Regions from separate parts of the Aliiglaciecola aliphaticivorans genome, predicted to be linked through region 2. Evidence: predicted binding sites of a transcription regulator. Region 2 holds the regulator's gene; each other region holds the start of a gene.
What was found. The regulator FNR, encoded in region 2, switches genes on or off when oxygen is low (the NO sensors DNR and NnrR bind a similar motif). The targets are predictions, from matches to a motif close to TTGATCTAGATCAA.

Region 1 (7,879 bases), on a different contig from region 2:
GTTGAAGCAGCACGTCAGGGTTATGAGTTAGCTTTAAAGAATGATCCAGCCAATATTCGAGTTCTCAATGCCCTTTCCTCTCTTGAGATGCGAGATGAAAAATACGACAAAGCATCGTCCTATTTAGAACTGTCAATTGCTTTGGAACCTGACAACGCACAGACTCTGCGGATAAAAGGTGATTTATATCTTTTTCAACAAAAGTTGGACGAGGCAATTAAATATTATCAACAAAGTTATGCTCTTGAACCTGAAGACCCAATCATAAAACGCTCATTAGTTAGTGCGTATTTGAAAAATCAAGATATCGACTCTGCCAAACAACTTTTAGATGAAATATTAGAACAAACACCTGGTGATCCTACCGGCATGCTATTGAAAGCGTGGTTATTGGCGAAGAATCAATTGAGTGATGATGCCGCTAGAGAATTGGAAAAGTTAAGCGCTCAGTTAGCCGGTCTTAGTGAAGAAAGTTTGCAAGACGATCCCTCTTTATTTTACGTGAGTGCGTTGTCTGCTTATGCACTACAGAATTACATTCAAGCAAAAACGTTTTTCATTCAGTATCTTAACTTTGTGCCAGATAATTTAGAAGCGGTAGCTTTATTAGCAAAAACACATTTAAAACTAAATGAATCTAAACTTGCCCTAGAAGTGATGCAGCGACATGAACGCCAACTCATTGAAAAACTCGACAACGCTTTACTCCTTGCCGAGTTATATTTAGCCAATGACAAAGCGTTTAAGGCTGTCGAAATATCAGGAAAATTGAAAAAGCAGTATCCTGACAACCCCAACGTAGAATTATTAGAAATAAAAACCCTACAATCTCGGGGTAAAGTTGAAGATGCCTTAGCACAACTAGAGCAATCTAAACATGCAAAAACGAACCTTAGGTTTGTGATTTTACGCAGTGAATTATTGATGAACCTGAATCGGTTAGCGGAAGCCGATGAAATAGCTGATCAACTCCTAGAAGCAGTACCAGAAAATATTGATTTTCTTAACTTAAAAGCAGGAATTCAGATTCGCCTAGGTAAGCCTACGGAAGCCGAAGAATACCTAGACAAAGCACTAGCCATTAATCCTGATCACTTTTCAGCACAATACAATAAGGCTAACCTCCTAAGCTCCCGAGGTAAACATCAAGAAGCACTGGAAATTGTCGAAAAACTTAACACTATCCAACCTGATAACATCCGTGTACTAACCCTTTTGGCCCGCTGTCAATTTAATGCAAGTATGTTAGAAGACGCGGAAAAAAACCTGCAAAGAGTACTACAAAAAGACATTAACAATTTGGCAGCACTTGAATTATTAGCCACGATTTATACTCAGCAAGGTGAGCTTGAAAGAGCCGTTAGACAATTAAATATTGCAATTAAAACTGAGCCGGATGCGGCTGTTTATCAGATGCGTCGAGTAGAGCTATACATTGCGTTGAAGCAAACGGATAGAGCCGCTCGGGAAATTAAAAAGATCTACAATTTGGTTCAAGATAATGCAATAGGCTTAGTTGAATTAAGTAAACTCCAGTATAAAGCAGGCCTGATTGAAGACGCTAAACAAAGCATTGTCGAAGCTTACCAAATTCATCCTGATAGCTTATTCTTAGCCACTGAATATATAAGTTTACATCTAGCAACGAATGATCTTAACAGTGCCAGTGAAATGGTTGAGAAGTGGTTGAAGACCCACCCACAAGAGTCAAGACTGTTGATATTATCGGGTGACTTAAATATCGCAAAAAATGCACTCGAAAACGCCTTTGACAATTACTTTAGCGCCTTGCAGATCAATAATTTAAACCGCAACGCCATGTTTAAATTATATCAACTCGCTTCCAGAGGGATTAACAGTAATAAATTTGAAACTTTTGTCACGGATTTTTTAGAACAGAACCCAGAACAACATTTTCAACGTAGTATCTATGCAGACTATTTACTGAATTTAAATCGTTTTGATGAAGCCACACCCCATTATAGAAAGCTAGTAACGGTTGAAAACATACCTAATAAAGCATTTATGCTCAATAATTTAGCCAATATTTATGTGGCCAAAGATTTAGCCAAAGCAGAGCAATATGTCGAGCAAGCATTAGCCATTGAATCTGAAAACTCAGCGATTTATGACACTCAAGGGTGGATAAAAACCTTGCAAGGTAAATACAATGAAGCACTTACTATACTGCGCAAATCATTTGCTATGGATTCTAATTCCCCTTCGAATCAGTACCATTTAGCCGTCACTTTACAAAAACTTGGTAGAACAGCTGAAGCCAAAACTTCAGTGCAAAGAGCCTTAAACGCTAACCAAGATTTTATGGAAAAGAAACAAGCAGAAGAATTGCTAAATCAGCTATAAAACACGCCCTCTAATTAAGCAACATAGTAAAAAACGCCGCCTTTAAATAATAAGCGGCGTTTTAGTTTTTAGTTGAATCGCATCAACATCAGCGAGACAAAGGTTTTATCCCCTTGCTTAACTGATTTTCAAAGCATCTCCATCCATATCAATTCGAATAGTACTATCAGGTTGAATATCGCCAGCTAGCAGGCGTTGTGCTAGCGGGTTTTCAATTTCTATTTGAATTGCCCGTTTAAGGGGTCGTGCTCCGTATACAGGGTCAAATCCTGCTTCGGCTATTTTTTCCAAAGCCGCGGGAGATAGGTCTAGTTCAAAGCCTTTCTCAAGCAAGCGTTCACGTAAAGACGATAATTGTATTTTCGCTATTGCTTTAATTTGCTCTAAGCCAAGGGGATGGAAGACCACCACATCATCAATACGGTTAATAAACTCGGGTCTGAAATGCTGTTCGACCGTTTGCATCACCATATTTTTCATTTCATCATATTGACTCTCTTGGTGTTTATCTTGGATCACATCAGAACCAATATTTGACGTCATGATAATAACTGTATTTTTAAAGTCTACGGTTCTTCCTTGTCCATCTGTTAAACGGCCGTCATCAAGGACTTGAAGCAATATATTAAACACATCGGGGTGAGCTTTCTCCACCTCATCCAATAAAATAACGGAATAGGGCTTTCTTCTCACAGCTTCGGTTAAGTACCCCCCTTCTTCATAACCGACATAACCAGGAGGTGCGCCAACTAAACGAGAAACAGAGTGTTTTTCCATAAACTCTGACATGTCTATTCTTACCATCGCTTGCTCGGTATCAAACAAGAAGTTGGCTAAGGATTTACATAACTCGGTTTTACCTACCCCCGTTGGACCTAAGAACAAAAATGAACCTATAGGTCTACTTGGGTCAGACAGTCCCGCTCGGGAACGTCGAATAGCGTTACTGACTGCATTCACCGCTTCAGTTTGGCCGATTACACGACTTTGCAGAGCTTCTTCCATGCGCAGTAATTTGTCTTTTTCTCCTTCGAGCATTTTGCTCACAGGAATGCCCGTCCAACGCGACAGCACATCTGCTATTTCGTTTTCCGTCACTTTGTTTTTCAACAACTGGGTTTCAGTTTGTTCAGCTTCTGATGCTTGTTCTAGCTTTAGCTCTAACTCTGGAATACGGCCATATTGCAATTCAGACATCCGATTAAGATCAGACGCCCTACGTGCGATTTCCATATCGAGTTTGGCTTGTTCAAGCTCAGATTTAATGTGTTGGGTACCTTGCATGGCACTTTTTTCAGTATTCCAAATCGTTTCAAATTCAGAAAATTTATTTTCGAGTTGCTCGCGCTCCAACTCAATGAGCTCTAAACGCTTATGACTGGCATCATCCTTTTCTTTAGATAATGCCTGCTCTTCAAGTTTTAACTGTATAATTCTACGCTCTAAACGATCCATATCTTCTGGTTTAGAGTCCATTTGCATACGAATACTTGATGCTGCTTCGTCAATGAGATCAATAGCTTTGTCAGGTAATTGCCGATCCGGAATATAACGATGAGACAATGATGCCGCAGCAACAATTGCCGGATCCGTAATATCGACTGAATGATGCAACTCATACCGCTCTTTAAGTCCACGCAATATGGCAATGGTGTCTTCCACACTAGGCTGATCTACAATGACTTTTTGAAAACGACGCTCTAGTGCAGCATCTTTTTCAATATATTGGCGGTATTCATCTAATGTCGTTGCTCCAACGCAATGTAGCTCACCTCGCGCCAAGGCCGGTTTTAGCATATTACCGGCATCCATTGCACCTTCGCCTTTGCCCGCTCCCACCATTGTATGCAACTCGTCAATAAATAGGATCACCCGACCTTCTTCTTTAGAAAGCTCGTTTAAAACGGCTTTTAAGCGTTCTTCAAACTCACCTCTAAATTTGGCACCTGCGATAAGTGCGCCCATATCCAAAGATAAAACTCGCTTATCCTTTAGTCCCTCAGGTACTTCAGAATTAATGATCCTTTGTGCCAAGCCCTCTACAATCGCGGTTTTACCCACACCAGGCTCACCAATTAACACGGGGTTATTTTTAGTGCGGCGTTGCAAAACTTGAATAGTACGGCGGATTTCTTCATCCCGGCCAATCACTGGGTCAAGTTTTCCTTGCTCGGCTCTTTCTGTGAGATCTGTAGTGTACTTTTCTAATGCTTGACGAACGTCTTCTGCATTAGGATCTGTTACTTTTTGACCACCGCGCATGGTTTCTATACCTTGCTCGATTTGCTCTTGAGTAATACCTAATTGACGGAAAATGTCCCCCAATTTGCCTTTATCTTGCAAAGCCGCCAGCACGAATACTTCAGAACTGATGTATTCATCCTTGCGTTTTTGCGCAATTTTATCGCTCAGGTTAAGCAACACTATGGTGTCTTTACTCAATTGCACATCACCGCCTATGCCCTCAACTCTGGGCAATCTTTCGATCGCTTCAGCCAAGGAAGAACGCAGCGCATTGACATTGGCGCCAACACTATCAAACAGCGAGCGAATCGAACCTCCCTGCTGATTAAGCAAAGCCGTCATTAAGTGTACAGGATCGATGAATTGATGATCTCTGCCCAATGCTATTGATTGTGCGTCAGAGATTGCCATCTGAAATTTACTGGTAAATCTATCTAATCGCATAAAATTTCCTCAAAATTGATTTACTAGATTAATGGGTACTTTTAGTAACCAATTCAAGGTAACGATGTAGTTTGATTGATCTAGATCAGTAAAAACGTCAATTTTTTGAGGCTATTTAGGGTTGAATCTTGGTTTCAAAAATTTTTGCTAAAAAAAGATTATATTTTACACAATGCGTTGGATTTTTATTGCAAATAAATCCCGCACGCAAAGCGACCTGTTTGGGACTGACCTTGATGCTGAGCGTAGCGGTGGGAATAAAAGTCAGCATGATGAACATAAGTACAGATACCACTTTCAACAACGTTATTTACGCCAATAGCACGGCACTTTTCACGAGCGATTTTGGCCAAACTGCACAAGTATTTTCCATGCTCCACATCCGCAACAAATGCCTCTGGGTAGTTAGCAAATACTTGCTTTAAATCTTCAGATACTTGGAAATGTCGTTGTGAAATATGCGGACCAATCCAAATCGTTAAGGTGTCTGGATCACAATTCATGCTAGCAAGGGTATTTTCAATCACACCATTCACCAATCCCCTCCAGCCAGCGTGAATTGCCGCCACACAAGTACCGGCGGTATTGGCGACTAAAATTGGCATACAGTCAGCAGTCATCACCGCGCAGACGTTTTTTGATTCAGTGGTAAAACTGGCGTCTGCTTTGGCCACTTCTAAGGGCAAAAAATAATCTTTAGTGATGCGTACACAGCGAATTCCGTGTACTTGGGTTAGCCAAGCGATTGAATCACTCAGGGGCAATGCATCCCGATTTAACTGCACATCTGCTGAGTTATCGCCAACGTGCATCGCCAAATTATTACTGTCATAAGGCGGCTGACTTGCGCCTATATTACGTGTAGTGTAAAACGCCTTAACGCCCGCAGGTAAGTTCCAGTGCGGCGTCCGAATAGGGCTTGTTAACACGGCTTCAGTCATCGGCAATTCCATGTTCGCTAGTATCTTCTTTTAGCACACTGAGAAGTTCCACCATGTCATCCGGTAACGGCGCTTGCCAACTCATCCACTCCCCTGTGGTTGGGTGAGATAATTCCAATTGAATAGCGTGTAATGCCTGACGTTTAAACCCCCTAAGCATATTAATCATATCTTCAGAACAGGCCTTAGGCAGGCGCGGTCTGCCCCCGTACAACACATCGCCCACTAGGGGATAACGTAAATGCGCCATATGAACGCGAATTTGGTGGGTGCGGCCAGTTTCTAATTTTAATCGCAGATGAGTATGGGCGCGAAACTTTTGTTTAATACGATAGTGAGTCACGGCTGGCTTGCCAGTTTCACGAACCGCCATACTGGTGCGTTTAGTGGGATGACGACCAATAGGCGCATCCACTATCCCACCAGCAACCATAGTGCCATAGACTACCGCTTCGTATTCTCGACTAATTTCTCGCGCTTGCAGTTGTTCAACAAGATGAGTTTGTGCAGGCACTGTTTTGGCAACCACCATCAGACCCGTCGTATCTTTATCGAGACGGTGAACTATGCCAGCTCTAGGCACACTAGCAACCTCTGGAGCGTGATTTAACAACGCATTTAAAATTGTTCCATCAGCGTTACCTGCCCCCGGATGAACGACCAAATCAGTGGGTTTGTTAATTACCAATATATGCTCATCTTCATAGACAATGTTCAGTTCAATATCTTGTGCTTTGTGATTTTCCTGAATTTGCAACCAGGCTTCGATAGCAATTTGTTCACCACCAAACACTTTTTCTCTGGGTTTATCACAAACAGAGCCGTTTAAATGAACATTTCCGGCTAAAATCCATTCTTTTAAGCGAGATCGTGAATAATCAGGGAACAATTCGGCTAAAGCTTGATCTAACCGTTTACCAATTAACGTTTCTGGTACATCTGCAGAGAGTTTTATCGCTTGTGGATCGCTGGGCATGTAAAATAGTGTCCTTTAAGAGCTGTGTTTAAGAGCTATAAAAATATAATATCCCGCAACTGGCGATTTGATTCACATTATGCGGGGACAAATGCAAACACCAGACATCACGATTAGGTGATTTATAACAAAACGTGCATCCCATGGATCCCTAGGGTAGAATGCCTCGGATCGATGGATTACTGAAAACAAAGTTTAGCGGATTTTTTAATGCCTGCTAAATCCCTGTATAGAATAAGAGTAACATGACATTTAAAAATTCATTCTACAAACTAATCGTTCTGATTTCTGTTGCCACTATGTATGGCTGTTCTTCTTCACCTGATGATGATGACATCCTAATTGGTAACAGAAGCGAAAGTGCGCTGTATGATCAAGCAAAAGAAAGTATGTCGCAAGGTAATTTCAACGTTGCCACAGAAATTTTAAGTACACTTGATTCCCGCTTCCCTTTTGGCCCCCATTCTCACCAAGTACAACTGGATCTAATTTACTCTTATTACAAAGTAGGTAAAACAGACGAAGCTATCGCAACTATTGATAGATTTGTTAGACTTAATCCCAACCATTCAGATGTGGATTATGCACTATACATGCGTGGTCTAACTAATTTAGATGCCGACAAAAATCTTTTCCAAGAACTTGTGGGCATTGATCGTTCTGATAGAGACCCAAGCCGTTCAAGGGAAGCATTTGCTGATTTCCGGCGTTTAATCAATAAGTTTCCAGACAGTAAATACGCTGCGGATGCGAAAAAACGCATGGTTTTCATTAAAAATCGTTTAGCTAAATATGAAATAGCCATTGCGCGTTTTTATATGCGTCGAGAAGCCTATGTTGCCGCAGCGAATCGCGGGCGATATGTACTTGAATACTTCCCTGACTCTAGTGAAATTCAAAATGCGTTGGA
Region 2 (7,879 bases):
AAGTAGACCCTGACTTAAAAGAAGCCGGTAAAGCCCGCTTTGCAGTTTGTTCAGCGTGTCATGGTCCTGACGGCAAAGGTAATCAAGCACTGGGTGCACCTAACTTAACCGATAATATATGGCTATATGGTGGAAGCAAAGACGTAGTTACTGAAACAGTAAATTATGGACGTGCAGGTGTAATGCCTTCTTTCAAAAATACTTTGGGAGAAAAGAAAATACACCTAGTCGCTACCTATGTTTATAGTTTATCTAAAAACAAATAAACAATAAGCTACTACTAAACAAAGCCTCGTTTATCGAGGCTTTGTTTTCTTAAATAAGAAGTAAATATTCATGAATCGCTCAGATAAAACACCTTGGTATAAACAATTTTGGCCTTGGTTTTTAATCACCATACCCGTTGTATCTATTTGCTTAAGTGTCACTATGTTAAATCTCGCATTGAACACTGATGATAGTCTAGTGATAGACGATTATTACAAAGAAGGCAAAGGAATTAACTTAGAGTTAACCAAGATACAAGAAGCGAAAGCAAAAGGAATCACCACGGTTTTAAGCATTAATGGAAGTCGTGTTCAACTAGAGTTTTTGTCGGGCAAACCTGATTCTGGAGAAGCCCTAAAACTGCACTTTTACCATGCAACTCTGCAAGATAAAGACTTTTCACTATTGCTCACACAAGATGCCAGTGGCAATTATAAAGCCACGGCAGAAAGTCCAATTACGGGTAAATGGAAACTCACTCTTTCACCTTTAGATGAGCAATGGAAAATAATGCAGGATAAAGGCTTACCTCAGAAAGAACCCTTCAATTTTAACCCTTAATGGAAAATAGTAATCCAAATAGCTGTTATCATTGTGGCCTTCCAATGCAAAAAGGTGAGGTTTTCTGGGCGGAGATATTAGGCGAACCCCGAAAGATGTGCTGTCCCGGTTGCCAAGCCGTAGCTGAAGCAATTGTTGACAATGGATTAGAAGATTATTATCGATTTAGAACGGAGTTTGCTGATAAAGGTGATGCACAGCTAACCGAAACCCTTGATAGGTTAAAAGCATATGATCACGAAGAAATTCAACAAGAGTTTGTAGTCGATGACGGTAGTCAGAAACAAATACAATTGACTATTGAAGGCATAAGCTGTGCAGCCTGTGGATGGCTTATCGAAAAACAACTGTTAAAAACCCCAGGAATTAAGCGCATCGCCGTGAATGTTTCCGCCCGCAGAGCAACGATTAACTGGATAGATTCCCAATTAAAACTTAGTGAAATCATCGCACAACTTGAATCTGTAGGTTACCACGCCCTTCCCTTTCAAGCCGACGAACATGAAGCTTCTTACCAAAAAGAATCCAAAAACTATTTAAAACGCATTGGCTTAGCTGGCCTGATGAGCATGCAAGTTATGATGTTAGCCATAGGTCTGTATTTTGGGATCTTTGGTTCCATTGAAGATTCCACTAAAACCTTTTTGCATTGGGTAAGCTTTTTACTAACTACACCTGTTGTGCTTTATTCAGGGTTCACGTTTTATAAAAGTGCATTTAGTTCATTGCGAATGAAATCTGTGAACATGGACTTTTCTGTTTCAATTGCAATTATTGGTACTTTTGTAGCGAGTGCTTGGGCAACCGTAACCAATACGGGAGAAATCTATTTCGAATCTGTCTGTATGTTCATATTTTTATTATTAATAAGCCGATATTTAGAACATCGTTCACGTCACCAAGCCAGTCTAATATCAGCCAATATGTTTAAATACATTCCTTTGACCGCGATCCGAATAGATAGTGAGAATAAACAGAGCTCAGTATTAGCGAAACATCTTAAAAAAGGGCAACAAATTTTAGTTCGCCCTGGAGAAACCTTTCCTGTTGATGGCGTGATCACATCGGGTGAGGGTAGCGTTGATGAATCCATGCTCACTGGTGAGTCAGAAAAAATCAAAAAGAGCGCAGGTGATCATGTTTATGGCGGTACCATAAATCTATCAGGTGCCTTTGAAATAATCGTCGAAAATGAACTTAAATTATCTCTGGTGAATAAAATTCTACGTCTTCAGGAGTTAGCCCTGGCAGACAAGCCCAAAGCAGCCGTGTATGCAGATGTAGCCTCAAAGTATTTTATTATTATAGTCTTAGGTATCACCCTTATCAGCTATTTAGGCTGGTTAGCCTATCAACCAGAGCGTGCGTTTTGGGTCGCCATATCGATTTTAGTTGCCACTTGCCCTTGTGCTCTTAGCCTTGCCACACCAACAGCTTTAACCAGTGCGATTGCAAAGTTAAATCAATATGGATTGTTAGTGAAAAGAGCCAATATTATTGATGTAATGCCTGATGTTGATACGGTTATTTTTGATAAAACAGGTACCCTCACCAATGGTCATTTTAGTGTCAGCGAAGTTGAATTGTTTAACCAAAGTGAAGAAAGTTTTGTTCTCAATTTAGCCGCAGGAATCGAACAATTTTCTAGACATCCTATATCTCGAGCCTTCCAGTCTGAGACGCCTTTAGAAGTCAGCCAAGTCGTTTCTATTGCTGGTAAAGGATTGCAGGGTATCTATCAGTCTCAGAACGTCAAGATAGGCAACCTAAGCATTTTAGATAGCGCTTCAGATTTGCCCTTGGATGCGGATGACACCAAAGTATATTTACAACTCGGTGAACAGTTACTGGCTGCTTTTAAAATCAAAGATGTAGTCAAAAAAGACGCGAAGCAACTAGTGCATGATTTAAACAGCAAGCAACTGGTTATGTTAAGCGGTGACGCACAAGAAAATGCATTATCCGTTGCCGAGTCATTAGGCATATCCACTGTATATTTTAGACAAACGCCTCAACAAAAGCTCACCTATATCCAAAGTTTGCAGGCCAAAGGGCATAAAGTATTGATGATCGGTGATGGTATCAATGACGCGCCAGTATTAGCTGCAGCAGATGTGTCTATTGCTGTTGGAGACGCCAGTGATATGGCAAAACGTTCAGCTGATATCATTTTATTGAATACTAAATTAAGCAATGTGAAATTTGCTGTTAGTATGGCAATTAAAGTGCGCCATAAGATTAAGCAAAATATGCTTTGGGCTATCGGTTATAATACACTTATTCTGCCCCTGGCAGTGGCTGGGTATTTAAGCCCTTGGATGGCGGTAATTGGTATGTCTTTAAGTTCAATCATTGTGGTAGCAAACTCCATTCGCTTGTTACGTTAATAGGAAACTAAATTGAGTATTATTTATGTGCTGATACCCATTGCTATTTTATTAGTTTTGTTAGCCATTGGGATCTTTTTTTGGGCGGTAAAGTCAAATCAATTTGAAGACCTTGAGCGTCAAGGTTATAACATTTTATTTGATGACGACGTCGATAAGAACGCACAAAGTAAAGTCTCTAAAACTGAAAAGAAATGAACGAAATCAGCTGGTTTTCTGCCATTTTAATCGGCCTTGCAGGGAGTGTACATTGTGCAGGAATGTGCGGTGGAATTGTTACCTCATTTACTTTTGCCTTACCAAAAAACCAATCTCAATGGCCTTTCTTAATCGCCTATAATACGGGGCGTATTTTATCTTATAGTCTTGCAGGAGCCATCGCAGGCCTATTAGGCCAAATTGTCACCACTAAGTCTTTTATCAATCCACAAGCGTTGACTCTTTTTGGCGGCGTATTTATGGTATTACTGGGTTTGTATGTTGGTCAATGGTCGAAATTACTGACTAAGGTAGAACGCGTTGGCGCAATTTTTTGGCGTAAAATCAGCCCGTTATCAAAACGATTTATCCCATTTAAACATCCAATGTATGCTGTCCCTTATGGGTTGATTTGGGGTTGGCTGCCCTGTGGACTCGTTTATTCAACATTAACCTGGAGTGTTTCAACTGGCGGTGTCGTACAAGGTGCACTAACTATGTTGTGCTTCGGTTTAGGCACCCTACCTATCATGTTAGCAATGGGTGCGAGCGCAACTCAAATAAGACATTGGTTAACTCATGCTATGGTGAAACGCAGCGTAGCAGTTTTATTATGTTTATTTGGCTTGATTTTATGTTATCAAGGGATTCATAATTGGTAACTGATGAATTACATGGAACTAACTAATGTCTGATTCGAACAAGTTTAGTATTCGCTGCCAAAATTGCAGTTTTAACCATCTGTGTATTCCCGTAGCGTTAAATCAAACAGAAATGGAAAGTTTGGACGAAATAATTGAACGCAAACGTCCTTTACATAAAAATGATCAACTCACTATACCAGGGCAGAAATTCACCTCTTTGTTTGCCGTAAGAACAGGTTCGTTTAAGTCCTACATTACCTCGCCAGATGGTGAACAACAAATCACTGGATTCCATTTCCCCGGTGATATAGTTGGATTTGACGGACTTTTTTCAGAAAAATACCAAAGTTATAATCAGGCCATGGAAACCTCGATGGTCTGTGAATTACCCTACGATAAACTTGATACCATGAGTGAGCAGCTACCTTCTTTACGCAAAGAAATGCTTAAAATCATGAGCACCGAAATAAATCAAGATCATAGTTTAATGATGCTGTTAAATAAACGCACAGCGGAAGAGCGTCTTGCACACTTTTTAGTTAATTTGTCTGATCGCTTTCACTCCCGTGGTTTTTCAGAAACAGAATTTAATTTAACCATGACGCGCAATGAAATAGGTAATCACCTCGGACTCACGGTTGAAACAGTAAGTCGTTTATTAACGCGCTTTCAAAAAGAAAATATCATAAAAGTAGATGGTAAGTTTATTCAGATATTGAATTTACCTGGCCTCAGAGAAAAACTAGGTGAGCATGTTGTGCAAAACAAAGCGTGCGGATAAGTCTTTCCAGTTACGTTGATATAGGTCAAAACAATTACTCTGTTAGTTGGCAAAATAGCTAAAGTACCCATACACTTAAGTTGTGAGTGTAAATCTATGAAGGGAGTTAACTTATGTCTGTTTTTAACAAAATTTTAGCTGTTGTCGATCCATCCAAAGAAGATCAGAAAGCTTTTAAGCGCGCCCTTTTGTTGGCTCAAAAGACCGGCGCGAGCATCACCGCATTTCTATCTATATACGATTTTTCATATGAAATGACGACTATGCTGACGGTAGATGAACGCGAAACAATGCGGCAGGCTGTGGTAGATGACAAGACCGAATGGCTTGCTAATATTGTCGAACCCTTAGCGACCAATTCATCGACTTCAGTAGATATCAAAGTCGTTTGGCATAATCGTCCTTATGAAAGTATTTTATTCGAGGTGATTGATCACAGTTATGATTTAATCGTCAAAGGAACTCATGAGCACGACACCTTAAAGTCAGTCATATTCACCCCAACTGATTGGCATATTCTCCGTAAATCTCCGGTTCCAGTTTTACTTGTCAAAGAGCATGACTGGCCTGTCAATGGTAATATTTTAGCGGCTGTTGATGTGGGAAGCGAAGATGAAGAACACCGCAGTTTAAATAACCTCATCACCAAAAAAGCTGCGATAATGGCGGATTTATTAGAAGGTAAGATTAACTTAGTCAATTCTTATCCCGGAACGCCTGTAAACATCGCCATCGAAATTCCAGAGTTCGACCCTGTTGGTTATACTGAATCAGTGAAACAATTTCATGCAAAAGCGATGCTTGAACATGCAGAAAAATTCAATATCCCCCAAGAAAACCAGCATTTAAGCGAAGGGCTTCCAGAAGATGTGATACCTTCAGTGGCGAAAACCATTGACGCTGAACTCGTTGTTATTGGCACCGTAGGTCGCACAGGTATAACCGCAGCACTTATCGGTAATACCGCTGAGCACACCATTGACTCACTCAATTGCGATGTATTAGCAATTAAACCCGAAGGATTTGAGTGTCCACTTAAGCACTAGCAAGACAAAAACGCTATCAGACTCAGTGTTGATTAAAAACATTTGAAATTAGAGTATTTATGTCCGTTAGGAGGACAGGTATAATCTGGGCTGATAGCAATGTTTTCTAGGAATAAGATGAGTAAGCTCGAGTCTCTGTCTGAGAGTAAAAAATACAGTTTCAATAAACTCCAAAAACGCTTAAGACGCAATGTAGGTAAAGCGATTGCCGATTTCAATATGATTGAAGATGGCGATAAAGTAATGGTCTGCTTGTCTGGTGGAAAAGACAGTTACACCATGCTCGATATATTAATGTTTCTTAAAAAAATTGCCCCCATTAACTTTGAGATTATCGCGGTAAATTTAGATCAGAAACAACCTGGCTTTCCAGCTGAGATACTGCCTAATTACTTAGACAATTTGCAGGTCCCCTTTGAAATAGTAACCGAAGATACCTACTCCATTGTCAAAGATAAAATTCCTGAAGGAAAAACCACTTGTTCTCTTTGTTCTAGGTTAAGAAGAGGAATATTGTATAAAACAGCGACCCGTTTAGGCGCAACCAAAATTGCCTTGGGGCACCACAGAGATGACATGTTGGAAACGTTATTTTTAAACATGTTCTATGGTGGACGCTTAAAATCCATGCCGCCAAAATTAGTCAGCGATGATGGTAAACAAATGGTAATACGGCCGTTAGCCTATTGCTCAGAAAAAGAAATCAGCCAGTATTCAGATCTCGTCGAATTTCCTATTATTCCCTGTAATTTGTGTGGTTCACAAGAAAACCTGCAACGCAAAGTGATAAAAAATATGCTGAATGATTGGAACCAGCGTTTTCCTGGTAGAATAGAAAGTATGTTCAAGGCAATGCAAAATGTGGTTCCATCTCACCTTGCCGATAAAGAACTCTTCGACTTTAAAACCCTAGAGACACAACAAACGCCGTTCGCTAACGGTGACATTGGATTTGATCAAGATGACTTCTCCCCTTCATCTATAAATACAGATGAAACAGTCAATATTATTAATATAAGTTAAGGATCATTTCAATAAATGAAAATTGGATTAGCATTAGGAAGCGGTGCCGCTAGGGGCTGGGCGCATATCGGCATTATTCAAGCTTTAGAAGAACTTGGCATCGAGGTAGATGTGGTAGCAGGTTGTTCAATAGGCGCATACGTGGGTGCGGCTTATGCGAGTAATAAGTTAGAGCCCCTAGCAGACTGGGCCAGCTCTTTATCAGAATGGCAAGTATTAGGGCTTATGGGAGTTGGTTTTCGCAAAGGCGGGCTTGCCAGCGGAATAAAAGTGTTTAAAGCGCTAGAGGAAAACTTCTGTGAACGAGAATTTGAGCAATTATCCAAACCACTAGGTGTAGTGGCAACCGACCTTTATAGCGGTAAAGAGGTTTCATTTACCCAAGGGCCCATAGGCGAAGCTGTCAGAGCTTCTTGTGCGATACCAGCACTATTTCCGCCTATTGCGTATAAAGGGCGATGGTTAGTAGACGGTGCGGTGGTGAACCCTGTGCCGGTAAATTTGTGTCGCCAGCTCGGTGCAGATTTTGTTTTTGCGGTAAATTTGAGTGCTGACTTTCGACCTGAAATACAGGCGCAGTATCAGATGGAACATGAAAACAACCAGAAGCGAACCAACGATTTTTTCAATAAAAGTCACTCATTTATGCAACGCATTTTCAGCGGTAGATTTAAAAAAGATATTGATGACGAGGAGCTCGAATCTTTAGAAGAGATCGAAGATATAGACGATTTGGCGTTGGAATCAAGCATAAAATCAGAAAATGAGGCACCAGCAGAATCCACAGAATCAACCTTGGATAACCTAGATAAAACAGCCACACCGCATACGACTAGTAAGATGAAATTAACAGACAATACACCGAGTATGCTGGGGGTAATGTCAAACTCCTTAGACATTCTTCAAGCTAGAGTGACACGTTCACGCTTAGCTGGCGATCCTCCTGACATTCTGATTGAGCCTCAACTTAGA
Region 3 (7,879 bases), on a different contig from region 2:
CAACCTTGGTTATTCCATATGACTAAGCTTAATGAAGCTCGCGCCTTAGAACTTTCTGGCAAGCCTAAAGAAGGCTTAATAGCCTGTAATGCCGCTTTAGTATGGGCAGAACTGAATAACGATATCAACTTACGAGTGAGTGCGTTATACGTTAGAGGATTAATCTCAAATTCACTGGTAGATTACCAAGGCGCACTACATGACTTGCAAATGGCCTATGAGCTTGCACCTCAATCTGAGCTTCACAGTCGAGGAGATATTGCTGGTGTAATGGCCTTGGTTTATGAATATAGAAGAGAAGATGCCCTTGCCATTCCATTTTTTGAAGAGGCTGTAAACTTTCACAAGCAAAATCAAAATTATCTAGAGTTAAGTGTGGCCTTATATGGATTAGGTAGGGCAAATAAAAACATTGATAACCTCGAAATTGGACGATCACAACTTCAACAATCACTAACATTGGCGCAGCAGGTTGGAGATGAACAAGGTGTTGCCTACGCCCTCAAAGAGCTAGCGGGAATCGCGTTAACAGAACATAAATTTTTAGAAGCTAGATCGAAGTTGCAACAAGCTTCCCATATTTTTCAAAAAAGCCAAAATATGTATATGCTGCTCGATACCAATTTATCCTTATTACGGGTGGCTTTAGCAGAAAAGAATTTAGAGCTAGGTAAGCAATATTTAGCAGCCGCTAAATCTAATATTGATCCAGAGCAAATGCCTCTGCAAAATATTTCACTTGAAGAAATGAGTGCGAAGTTACTCGGATTAGAGGGGAAGTATCGACAGGCCTTTGAGCTATTAGATTCAACCGTTAGATTAAAACAACGTATTTTAAGCCAACAAAGCACCCAACAATTGCATAGTTTACGTTCTCTGTATGAAATTGAAATTAAAGATCGCGAAAATAAGTTACTGGAACAAAAAAATCTGTCTCAACAAATCAGCATTGCAGATGTGGAAACGAAAAACCTGCAACTGCTTATGCTTTTTGGCGCCACTTTAATTATATGTGGTCTGTTAATAGTGTTGGTGTATCGCACGATACAAAACAGAGCGAAGTTGGAAAAACTAGCAAATGTGGATGGTTTAACAGGGCTAGCCAATCGTCGACATGCGCTTGAATTACTGCAACGGCAAATTGAATTAGCTCGACGTCACAGGTTTCAATTATCAGTTGCCATTATCGATATAGATTTATTTAAAAAGATAAACGATACCTTTGGTCATGCATCAGGGGATGAGGTGCTTACAAAATTTGGTGAATTATGCCTGGATACTTTTCGTCAGACCGATGTCATTGGCAGAATTGGTGGAGAGGAATTTGTTATTGCTTTTCCACACACGTCCATACAGGATGCACAAAAGACACTTAAAAGTTTGTCAGTAAACGTTAAAAAATTACCCATATCTTTTGATTTAAATGGGCTTACTTTATCTATTTCCACAGGGTTAACAGCCTATTTACCCGGAATGACGTTGGAAAATTTAATGTTGCAGTGTGACAGTGCCTTGTATCAAGCCAAGGGAGCGGGTCGAGATCAAATCGTGGTTTTCGATGATCAGAATCCTAGTTCAATGCAACTGGCTCTATAAATCTAATTCCTAATTGTTTTAAACTCGTTTTCAACTAGCCTAGGCATGAATCTTTAGTCTGGATTAGGCGGCTTCTAGGCTGTACAATTTTACTTTTCACGACATTCTTTGGGAGCGCCTCCGCTATTGCAACAAGTCCCTCAGCAAGGGTTTATTCTCACCCGCAAAGTGATTGAGCGAAGTGGATATTCATATATTGAGTTTTGGTTAAGCACCGAGCAAGGGCCGGTAAAACTAATCACCGAACAACAAAAACCTGTTATGTTCATCGCAAACCAAGACGTACCTAAGGCCAAGAGTTTAGTATATCAATCAGGACTTGTTGCCGAATTCAAACCTGTGAAATTAAAAACCTTTGAGCAAATGCCGGTTAATGCCGTATATTTTGCCACGCCCGCAACCTTCTATCGGGCAAGAGATGTGTTGAGTGCTGCTCAAATATCGTCTTTTGAAAATGATATTCGGCCAGCAGATAGGTATATGATGGAACGCTTTATCTGCGCAGGTGCTTATTTTACAGGGGAGATTCAAACTCGCCAGCACAACACTTCGCCAGGCTTCATTACCCTAAAGAATGCCCGACTTAAACCGGCAGATTATATTCCTAAGTTAAAATTGGTGTCCCTAGATATTGAATGCAGTATCGATGGGGAACTTTATTCTATTGGTCTTTCTAGTGGTGAATTTAACTGCGTCATCATGATTGGAGAGCCTGAGGGTAGTGATGATTGGATAACTTGGGTTGCAGATGAAAAACAACTCATTGAACAGTTAAATTTGGTTATTGCCAAATTTGATCCTGATTTAATTATTGGTTGGAATATCATCAACTTCGATTTCAAGGTGCTGACTCAACGGGCCAACAAATTAAACGTCAGGTTGCGCCTCGGTCGAGATGGTACTGATGTGTACTGGCGCGAATCTCGTAATGACAGTAATTTAGCATTTATGAATATTGCTGGAAGGGTGGTGATCGACGGTATTGATAGTTTGAAAACGGCAACTTACCATTTTGATAGCTTTAGTCTAGAAAGTGTCTCTCAAGCTCTTCTGGGAGAGGGGAAAGATACCACTGATGTTGATAATCGTGTTGCGGCTATTAGCCATGACTTTCAACACAACAAAATAAAATTAGCAAAATACAATCTTCAGGATTGTGTGTTGGTGGAAAAAGTATTCAGTCACACTAACTTAGTTAGCTATTTAGTGTTGCGCAGCCAATTAACCGGATTGGAACTGGATAAAATCGGTGGCTCCGTTGCAGCATTCGTTAACCTCTATTTACCAAAACTTCACCGAGCAGGTTATGTATCACCTAATCGCCCTGCAAATGGTGGGTTGGCAAGCCCTGGGGGTTATGTCATGGATTCCCTTCCAGGGCTGTATAAAAATGTGTTGGTATTGGATTTTAAAAGCCTTTATCCCTCCATTATACGCACTTTTAAAATTGATCCCTTAGGGCTGGTTGAAGGATTACTTGAACCCGATAATGCCATCCCTGGATTTCGAGGTGGTTTGTTTTCCAGAGAAAAGCATTTTCTACCAGATATTATCACCAGCTTATGGAAGCAAAGAGATGAGGCTAAACGCCAACAAGATTCGGCTCGCTCCCAAGCCATTAAAATTATAATGAATTCGTTTTATGGGGTGCTGGGTTCTGGCGGCTGTCCGTTTTATGATACCCGTTTAGCAAGTTCTATCACAATGCGTGGTCACGAGATTATGCAGACTACAGCAGCGTGGATAGAAGAAAAGGGTTATAAAGTAATTTATGGTGATACCGACTCGACCTTTGTGTGGTTAGAAAATATTAACCAAACAGAGCAAGCGCTAGAGATTGGTAAAGCCCTTGAAAAAGAGATCAATCAAATGTGGCAGCACAAAATTCAAGACCAACTTAAGTTGCAATGCCATTTAGAAATAGAGTTTGAAACCTTGTTCTCAACCTTTTTGATGCCCACCATTCGCGGCGCAGAAACAGGCAGTAAAAAACGTTATGCAGGTTTAAAACATGTCTCTAATCAACCACCGGAGTTAATATTTAAAGGCTTAGAAACCGTTCGTTCTGATTGGACCAATTTGGCAAAAGAGTTTCAACCAACATTATACAAAATGGTATTTGCTAATCAGGATGTGAGTGCTTACTTGCTTGATATTGTTGGTAAAATAAGGGTTGGTGAGTGTGATGACCAGCTTGTGTATCGCAAACGCCTACGACAGCCGCTGGTGCAATATACTAAAAATGTACCGCCTCACGTTAAAGCAGCGCGCATTGCTGATGAACATAATAAACGACTGAATAAACCATTGCGCTATCAAAACAAAGGTTGGATAAGTTACGTGATTACCACAGATGGTCCTCAGCCTGTAGATTACATCAGCTCGCCTTTAGATTACGAGCACTACATCGATAAACAAATCAGACCCATTGCAGAAGGTATTTTACCTTTCATAGACGTCTCTTTTGATGACATCACCAGCAATCAATTGGGATTGTTTTGATTATTGTGGATGATAGGAGTCATCTTTAAAGTCAGGGTAAGTATCAATCCCGAGCAATTTGTAAACTAAGCAGAATCCAAAACTACAAGTATAAAATAATGCCGCGCCTATTAGCCCTAAAACAATGCTAACAGTGGTGCCGAATAAACCTTCAACAGCAATGGCTAAAAGTATAAGTGCTACGACTGAACGAATTGCAGTATCTAAAATGCCAACATTTTGTTTCATTTTTCTATCTCCTAATCTGATGTATTAAGTGTAGTCTTAGGGCACAAATTGGTGTTGATCTGTATCAACTTATCATCTTGTTTGTGATTTTGTTTGATTTAGAGGGCTGACCCTTCAGAATTGATGTAGAGATAACAAAAGGTTTGGAGTTAGACTTTTTTACAATGTTAAAACTGCAGTATAAATAGTATATTAGCGAGCATATGGTTTTATAATGCTAGGTTGACTCGATGCACAAAATACTTGTAATTGATGATGATCAAATTACCTTGGAATTGATACAGTTGATTTTGGAAGAATTTGTAGAAGGTGAGGTGATCACTATAAATAATGCGGTTGAAGCTGTGCGTTATATTGATAAAAACGATATGAATAAAATTGATTTGGTTATTTGTGATTGGCAGATGCCAGAATATGATGGGATTACCCTGTTGAAGACAGTTCGCTCGAAGCGACAAGACCTTCCATTTCTGATGGTAACAGGAACAGCAACTAGAGATTTGGTTATGTCGGCTAAAAAAGCCGGTGCATCAGAATTTATTGCTAAACCGTTCAAAAACCATGATTTAACCGATAGAGTAGCTAAATTACTCAAATAATCAGATCCTAACACCATTCTCTCTACTAATTTACGTTGTTAAAGGAACAAGTATGCAGTTTGATGATGTCATCGATAGATCCGCCACTCACGCATTTAAATGGGAAAAGTATAAAGGTAAGGATATCTTACCAATGTGGGTAGCTGATACTGAGTTTGCTAGCCCAAAGGCGATACAATCGGCTCTGGCAGAACGAGTAGAACATGGCCTATTTGGTTACACCTTGCCTGCACAATATACACCGGCAAATCAGGCAGTGGTCCGCTGGTTAAAAGATAAACACCATTGGCAAATTGATCCCCAGTGGATAGTGTGGACACCAGGGGTAGTGCCTGCATTTAACGTGGCATGTAAAGCTTATTGCGAACCCGGCGATTCGGTGATGATTCAAACGCCCAATTATCCGCCTTTGCGTGCTGCACCGGGCATCAGTGGTTTAAACAGAATTGAAATTGATAGTGTTGAAATTGACGGTCGCTGGACGCTGGATTTTGCTCAATTAGAAGCACACGCGAGTGATCCTAAGTGTAAGTTGTTTATCTTGTGTAATCCCATGAACCCTGTGGGAACGGTATTAACTGAATCTGAACTTGCTACCATTGCACAAATTTGCAGTAAGCACGATGTAAAATTGTGTTCAGATGAAATTCATTGTGATCTGGTCCTCGATGAGACCAAAAAACACCTACCGGCGGGAAATTTTAAAGGCCTCGAGCACAATTCGGTCACCTTAATGGCGGCAAGTAAAACCTTTAATGTTGCAGGCTTAGGTACTTCCTTTGCAATTATCCCAGATAACAAGTTACGCGCTGCATTTGTGGCCAGTTCACAAGGATTTATCCCTTGGGCAAATGTAATGGGATTGGTTGCTACTGAGGCAGCTTTTACGCTATGTGACCAATGGCATACTGATTTACTCGACTATTTACGTGGCAATCTGGCCTACGTTGAGCAACAAGTTGAGCAAATTGAAGGCCTTCGATTATTAAAAGTAGAAGCCACTTTTTTAGCCTGGATAGATGCGAGTGGTTTAGGTTTAGATGACCCTCAAGCCTATTTCGAAAGTAAAGGAGTAGGGCCGTCTCCTGGTGCTGATTTTGGTAATAAACAGTTTGTGAGAATTAATTTCGGCTGCCCCAAGAGCATGCTTGAAGACGCATTTAACCGTTTAAAATCGTAGTTCATGGTTTTGGGGCTGTGGCATATCAGATAAACACACTGATAAGTTTATACAGCCCTAAAACAGATACGAATACAACAATTAATCCGCCCACTATGTTAGCTAGAAGGCCATTTTTATGTTGGCCCATGAGCTTGTTGTTATTTAACGTCCAAATCAGGAAAACAGCGATAATCGGTAACAGTAAACCGTTTGTTGCTTGGGCAAATAAAATCGCAACTAAAGGTTTTATGCCACTACTGGCAAAAACTACTCCCACTAACATGACTGATAGCCAAACACACTTAAATCGAATATCTGTAAGTTCAGTCTTCCAACCTAAAGCACCACAAACTGCATATGCTGCGGCTAAAGGAGCGGTAATCGCACTTGTAAGCCCTGCTGCGAATAAGCCAATAGCAAAAAATGTGTTGGCGTATTCTCCCAATAAGGGAGTGAGTTGCTGACCTATATTAGCAGCGTCTACTTGAGTTTGGGTGACGAAAAACGTACTCGCCGCGCAAGATAAGATTGATAAGGTAATTAAGCCCCCTAAACCTATCGACAAACTGCTGTCTATACGGTTATTTCTCAGGGCTATGTCCAGATTGTCATCACTTGGTGCGTTTTTAGCGACAATACTGGCATGTAAAAATAAGTTATAAGGTACAACCGTAGTGCCTACTAGGGCTATTACCATTAAGCTGCTGCCGTCAGGAAAGTCAAAGGTTAGTGCACCTTGAATGACATCGAGTAAATCAGGCCCCGCCAAAAACATAGTGGCGACAAAGACTGTTGACATGGTTAAAACCAGAGCAATAAGGGATTTTTCGACCCACTTGTATTGCCCAGTGAGCAATAAGCCAGTGGCAATGGTGGCGAGCAACCAAACCCAATGGGTTAATGCGCCGCCGGAGAACCCTGCCAACCCCATGGCTGCACCCGTTAAGTTGCCTCCTTGGTAGGCTGCGTTACCCACTCCAATGGCACTTACCACTAGCAAAATTGCGAATATCCTTTTCATTCCGGTGAACTGTTGGCTAATTGCTTCCGCTAAGCCGTTCCCCGTTACTAATCCCAACCGCGACGCCATTTCCTGCAAAACAAAGGTCGCGATAACAGAAAATACGAGTGCCCATAACAAGGTAAAACCAAAGTTCCCTCCTGCTAGGGTAGCTGTTGTGACTGTACCTGGACCAATAAATGCCGCGGTTACTAAAAGAGCAGGGCCGAATTTTTTCATAAGATACCAAATTTACTCAGACCCATTTTCCATTCACTGGTTGTGCAACTTAGTATGGGCTAACGAATGATGATTTAGCTTAACTTAGGCAAAGATCGTTGTCACTTAGGTAGTGTCTAAATGAGCCTAATAATATCTTCTAAGATACTGATTGATGTATGAATTGATGTAAATATGAAGTGGCAGTGATTGAATCTATTGACAGTGAATGTTGTAAGTGGGAAATGACAGTGTACATAACTAGCTACCTAGCCCCCTGACCTTACATCACCATTGTGATGCGAGGCCCGGGGTAGGTATTTTTATGATTAGAAGTGTAGTCTTGCTCCAAGGACAACAGAGCGACCCGGTAAAGGTGCTACGTCTTTAATAAATGAGGCATGAACTCGAGCCTCTTTATCAAGTAAGTTGTTACCTCTTACAAACAGTACTAATTCATTGTCAGCAACATCTGTGTAGTAATTAAACGCAGCATTGACCAAGGTGTAACCTGCTGTTTCGGTTTCATAGTCAGCAATATCCGTTTGTTTTGCGTTGTAGGTGGCACCAACT

Region 1: the regulator FNR is predicted to act here: its motif matches at 5,128-5,141, upstream of clpB (ATP-dependent chaperone ClpB).
Region 3: the regulator FNR is predicted to act here: its motif matches at 4,381-4,394, upstream of ACYVIL_RS17660 (YgaP family membrane protein).

What each region holds. Positions count from the first base shown of each region.
Region 1 covers NZ_BAAGTF010000097.1:31,095-38,973, reverse strand. Annotated here, with positions in the region: gene prsT (XrtA/PEP-CTERM system TPR-repeat protein PrsT) at 1-2,364, shown strand, start outside; gene clpB (ATP-dependent chaperone ClpB) at 2,482-5,052, opposite strand; gene pgeF (peptidoglycan editing factor PgeF) at 5,238-5,993, opposite strand; gene rluD (23S rRNA pseudouridine(1911/1915/1917) synthase RluD) at 5,986-6,969, opposite strand; gene ACYVIL_RS21900 (outer membrane protein assembly factor BamD) at 7,215-7,879, shown strand, end outside.
Region 2 covers NZ_BAAGTF010000009.1:24,544-32,422, reverse strand. Annotated here, with positions in the region: gene ccoP (cytochrome-c oxidase, cbb3-type subunit III) at 1-266, shown strand, start outside; gene ACYVIL_RS05320 (FixH family protein) at 337-828, shown strand; gene ACYVIL_RS05315 (heavy metal translocating P-type ATPase) at 828-3,215, shown strand; gene ccoS (cbb3-type cytochrome oxidase assembly protein CcoS) at 3,228-3,413, shown strand; gene ACYVIL_RS05305 (sulfite exporter TauE/SafE family protein) at 3,410-4,075, shown strand; gene fnr (fumarate/nitrate reduction transcriptional regulator Fnr) at 4,101-4,838, shown strand; gene uspE (universal stress protein UspE) at 4,952-5,884, shown strand; gene ttcA (tRNA 2-thiocytidine(32) synthetase TtcA) at 6,002-6,907, shown strand; gene ACYVIL_RS05285 (patatin-like phospholipase family protein) at 6,923-7,879, shown strand, end outside.
Region 3 covers NZ_BAAGTF010000041.1:25,788-33,666, reverse strand. Annotated here, with positions in the region: gene ACYVIL_RS17670 (tetratricopeptide repeat-containing diguanylate cyclase) at 1-1,596, shown strand, start outside; gene ACYVIL_RS17665 (DNA polymerase II) at 1,723-4,098, shown strand; gene ACYVIL_RS17660 (YgaP family membrane protein) at 4,099-4,326, opposite strand; gene ACYVIL_RS17655 (response regulator) at 4,557-4,925, shown strand; gene ACYVIL_RS17650 (MalY/PatB family protein) at 4,978-6,105, shown strand; gene ACYVIL_RS17645 (Nramp family divalent metal transporter) at 6,131-7,327, opposite strand; gene ACYVIL_RS17640 (TonB-dependent receptor) at 7,636-7,879, opposite strand, start outside.